DNA from 2 places in the Streptomyces sp. NBC_01224 genome. Region 2 is predicted to be linked to the other one. Evidence: riboswitches for the same ligand, from Rfam matches in the RefSeq annotation. Region 2 holds a riboswitch; the other holds the start of a gene.
What was found. A riboswitch is a leader RNA that binds a small molecule or an ion and turns the genes downstream of it on or off. The one in region 2 is predicted to bind thiamine pyrophosphate.
Positions count from the first base shown of each region.

Region 1: another riboswitch for thiamine pyrophosphate. It lies ahead of thiO (glycine oxidase ThiO); the one in region 2 lies ahead of OG609_RS42020 (purine-cytosine permease family protein).

Region 1 is NZ_CP108529.1:6,668,023-6,670,218, reverse strand. Features, by position in the region: gene OG609_RS30005 (NAD(P)/FAD-dependent oxidoreductase) at 1-882, opposite strand, end outside; TPP riboswitch at 1,021-1,135, shown strand; gene thiO (glycine oxidase ThiO) at 1,132-2,196, shown strand, end outside.
Region 2 is NZ_CP108529.1:9,228,572-9,230,767, forward strand. Features, by position in the region: gene OG609_RS42010 (hypothetical protein) at 1-148, shown strand, start outside; gene OG609_RS42015 (hypothetical protein) at 411-584, opposite strand; TPP riboswitch at 894-988, shown strand; gene OG609_RS42020 (purine-cytosine permease family protein) at 980-2,196, shown strand, end outside.

The DNA of each region.
Region 1 (2,196 bases), 2.6 Mb from region 2:
AAGGCGTTCGCCGTACCGCAAGGAGGGGAACGAGGCGCAGTCACCGACCGCGTACACATCGGGGAGCGAGGTGCGCAGCGCCCCGTCGGCGGTCACCGATCCGTCGGGGCCGAGCGCGATGCCGGAGCCGGCCAGCCAGCCGGTGGCGGGCCGTGCGCCGATTCCGACGACGACCGCTCCGGCCGGGATCGTGCGGCCGTCCGCGAGGATCACCCGGCCGGGTTCGATGCGGGCGACCCGGGCTCCGGTGAGGAGTTCGGCGCCGCTCTCGGCGTACCAGGCGGTCATCGGGGCGGCGACCTCGGCGGGCATGGCGCCCGCGAGGGGCCGGTCGGCGGCCTCGACGACGGTGACCTCACAGCCCGAGGCGCGGGCCGCGGTGGCGAACTCGGCGCCGATCCAGCCCGCGCCGACGACCACGACGCCGTGCTGCCCGTCGAGTACGGGCCGCAGCCGTGCCGCGTCGTCGAGGGTGCGCAGCAGATGGACGCCGGGAACGCCCTCGGCACCGGGCAGGACAACCGGTTCGGCGCCGGTCGCGATCACCAGGACGTCGTATGCAACAGGTCCTGACGGGGTGTCCAGCTCATGCGCGCCCGGCCGCACACCGGTGACTTCGCGGCCCAGCTGCAGATCGATGTCCAGCGCCCCGAAGTCGACGTCGAAGGCGGAGTCCTCGGCCTTGCCGAGCAGTACCGCCTTGGACAGCGGGGGCCGGTCGTAGGGCTGGTGCGGTTCGGCGCCGATCAGGGCGACGGAGCCGGTGAAGCCCTGTTCCCGCAGGGCCACCGCCGTCTGCACGCCGGCCATGCCCGCGCCGACGATGACGACGCGGCGCCCTGCCTGCCGGTCCGGCCGCTCTGACTGCTGCTGCTCGCTCACCTGTACACCTTAAACAACTGACGGATCGTCAGGAAAGGGGGAGCTCTTCGGCCAGTGCGCCCAAGACCGTTCGGGGCGTGCCGGTGGGGCAGGACCCGTTCCTGCTCACCGCCCAAAAACGGTTTAGGGTGGCCAACGTAAAACACTCGCGGGAGCCCGGACGCACCGGGCTGAGAGGGAGGCTGGGGCGGCCTTCGACCGTACGAACCTGATCCGGGTCATGCCGGCGAAGGGAAGGGTTGGGGACCCATGCGTTCCTCTCGGAACGGAAACGGATCCGACGTCCTTGTCATCGGGGGCGGGATCATCGGTCTGGTGACCGCCTGGCGGGCCGCGCAACGCGGACTGCGCACCGCGGTCGTCGATCCCGAACCGGGTGGCGGAGCCGCCCGGGTGGCGGCCGGCATGCTGGCCGCCGTCACCGAACTCCACTACGGCGAACAGATGCTGCTGGGCCTCAATGTCGCCTCGGCCGCCCGCTATCCGGCCTTCGCGGCCGAGCTGGAGGCGGCGAGCGGACAGGAGACCGGCTTCCGCGCCTGCGGCACCCTGGCCGTCGCGCTGGACTCCGACGACCGTGCCCATCTGCGGGAACTGCACGCCCTGCAGCAGCGTTCGGGCCTGGAGTCGGAGTGGCTCACCGGCCGCGAATGCCGCCGCCTGGAGCCGATGCTCGCGCCGGGCGTCCGCGGCGGTCTGCGGGTCGACGGCGACCACCAGATCGATCCCCGCCGGCTGGCCGCCGCACTGCTGACCGCCTGCGAGCGGGCCGGGGTGGTCTTCCACCGCGGATGGGCGGAGCGCCTGGCGGTGATACGCGACCGGGCCGCCGGAGCCGTGCTCTGCGGGGGTACGGAGCTCGCCGCCGACCAGGTCGTGCTCGCCGCGGGCAGCCTCAGCGGCCGGCTCCCGGGGCTGCCGGACGGGGTCGTGCCGCCGGTCCGGCCGGTGAAGGGGCAGGTGCTGCGGCTGACCGTGCCCGCCACGTACGCACCGTTCCTCACCCGGACGGTCCGGGCCGTGGTCCGGGGAAGCCACGTCTATCTCGTACCGCGCGAGAACGGCGAACTGGTCGTCGGCGCCACCAGCGAGGAGATGGGCTGGGACACCACCGTCACCGCGGGCGGCGTCTACGAGCTGCTGCGGGACGCCCACGAGCTGGTGCCCGGCATCACCGAGCTCCCGCTCACCGAGACCCGGGCCGGCCTGCGCCCCACCTCCCCCGACAACGCCCCGTTGCTCGGCCCCACCGCCCTGCCGGGCCTTCACCTCGCCACCGGCCACCACCGCAACGGGGTGCTGCTGACTCCCGTC
Region 2 (2,196 bases):
ACGGCTGGAGCACGCAGCCATCATGGAGCATCACACGGCCGTAGCGGTCGACATCGAGTCCGCCCTGGCCGCTTTCGCCGACCCCGTGCAGAAACTCGGCAGGGAGGTCGGCAACCTGACCGAGCACATCGAACTCAGCCAGAAGTGAGCGAGCACGCGGAGGGAGGGCATCGCGGTGGTCATGTGCTGCGATGACGCTGAGGCGCTGGGGCAGGCCGCGCGGCGAGCTGCCCTTCGAGACCGCTGAACGCCGACTCGGGGAAGGCTCCGTCCCCGTGCTGTGCACCGACGGCCTCCTCCAGGCACCGGACCGGGATATGGACGCCGGGCCCGACCAGCTGCCCCGTACCATGGCCGGCCCCGTACGATCGCTCGAGCAGCTCTGCGGTGCCGTGGCGACCACCCTGCTGTCAGGGCCCCGAACCGGTGACGCGGCCCCGCTCCTTGCCCGCCCCCGCGTTCTGGAAGCAGGACGGGCCGTCCACCGGGAGCTGCCGGTCGACCCCGCGCAGGTCGCCCGCGCGCGTATCTTCACCACCCGTCAGCTTGCCGACCGAAGGTCTGCAACCACCCGTCCTCACCACCGAACTGATGGTCAGTCAGTCAGCTGGCCGGCAAACGCCATCCGGCACGCGTGCGGCCCGCTCTCCCTGCGCATCCGCGAGGTCTCCGACGGCAGTCTCAGCGCCCCGCACCTGCGCTGCGCGCACCAGCGACGAGGGCGGCCGCGGACTGTTCCCGGTGGCCCGGCTCGCCTCCCGTTGGGGCGCCCGCTGCGACCGCGACGGCAAGACCATCCGGGCCGAGCAGCCCCTTGTTCCTGTCGGAGATCCTTTCGGAGTACCTGGTCCCGGCGATGTGAGGGCCGGAGCGATCGGGTTAGTCTGTCCGTCGTACCGGACACGGGGTGCCCCATCCGAGGGCTGAGATCACACCCGTCGAACCTGAACCAGTTCGTACTGGCGGAGGGATGTCTTCCATGCCTTTGGCGCATGTATCCGGCGGTCTGCCCGCCGACGGCCGGCAGACCGTCTTCGACGGACGGATGCCGGCGGCCCCCGGCGACCTCCGTGTCGAAGCGCACGGTATAGAGCCGGTCCCCGAGAGCAACCGCTACGGCGGTCCCGGGCGCCTGTTCACCGTATGGTTCGCTCCCAATCTGACCATGACCGGCGTGTTCACGGGCACCGTGGGCATCGCCCTCGGCCTGGACTTCGCAGCCGCGCTCACCGCCGTCGTGCTGGGCACCGTCCTCGGCGCGGTGCCCACCGCCTACCTGGGCACCTGGGGGAGCCAGACCGGTGCCGGGCAGCTGCCGCTGGCCCGGCTGGCCTTCGGCCGCGGCGTGGCGGTGCCCGGCATCCTGCAGTGGCTGTCCTCGGTCGCCTGGGACGCGCTGATCGGGCTGTTCGGCGGGGACGCGCTCGCGCGGCTGTGCGGCTGGCCGTTCTGGCTCGGTGTCCTGGTCATGCTGGTGGCCCAGGGCGTCCTCGGCGTGCTGGGCTACGAGGCCATCCACCGGCTTCAGATCGTCATGACCTTCGTGCTCGCGGCCGCATTCGCGCTGATCGCCTGGCGGCTGCTCGACGGTGTCCACCCCGCCGGCAGCGGCAGCGGCACCGCGCACGGCGCCGACCAGGTCGGCGCGTTCGTCCTGACCAGTACCATCGCGCTGAGTCTGACCCTGTCCTGGGCTCCATACGCCAGCGACTTCAGCCGCTACCTGCCGCGCACCACCTCGCGCCCACGCATGTTCTGGTGCACGCTGCTCGGCCTTGTGGCGTCCTTCGTGGCCGTCCAGACACTCGGCCTGTGGGGTGCCTCGGTGCTGACCGACCAGACCGCCGCGGGTGTGGACGAGCTGCTGGGCGGCGGGGCGCTGGGCGCGTTCGGGCTGCTCGCCGTGGCGCTGGCGGCCCTCAGCAGCAACGCCATGAACGACTACAGCGGTTCCTTGGCGCTGCAGACCGTGGGAGTGCGCCTTCCGCGCCCGGCGGCGGCCGCCCTCGCCGCCGTGCTCGGCTTCCCTCTGGTGCTGTGGATGCACGCTGCCGACACCACGGCCCGCTTCCAGAACGTGCTGCTGTTCGTCGGCTACTGGATTCCCGGTTTCGTGGCGATCATCGTCGTCGACTGGCTCGCCCGGGCCCGGGCGAGGGGCGGCGCCGCGATCGACCTCGCCGCCGAGACCGCCCG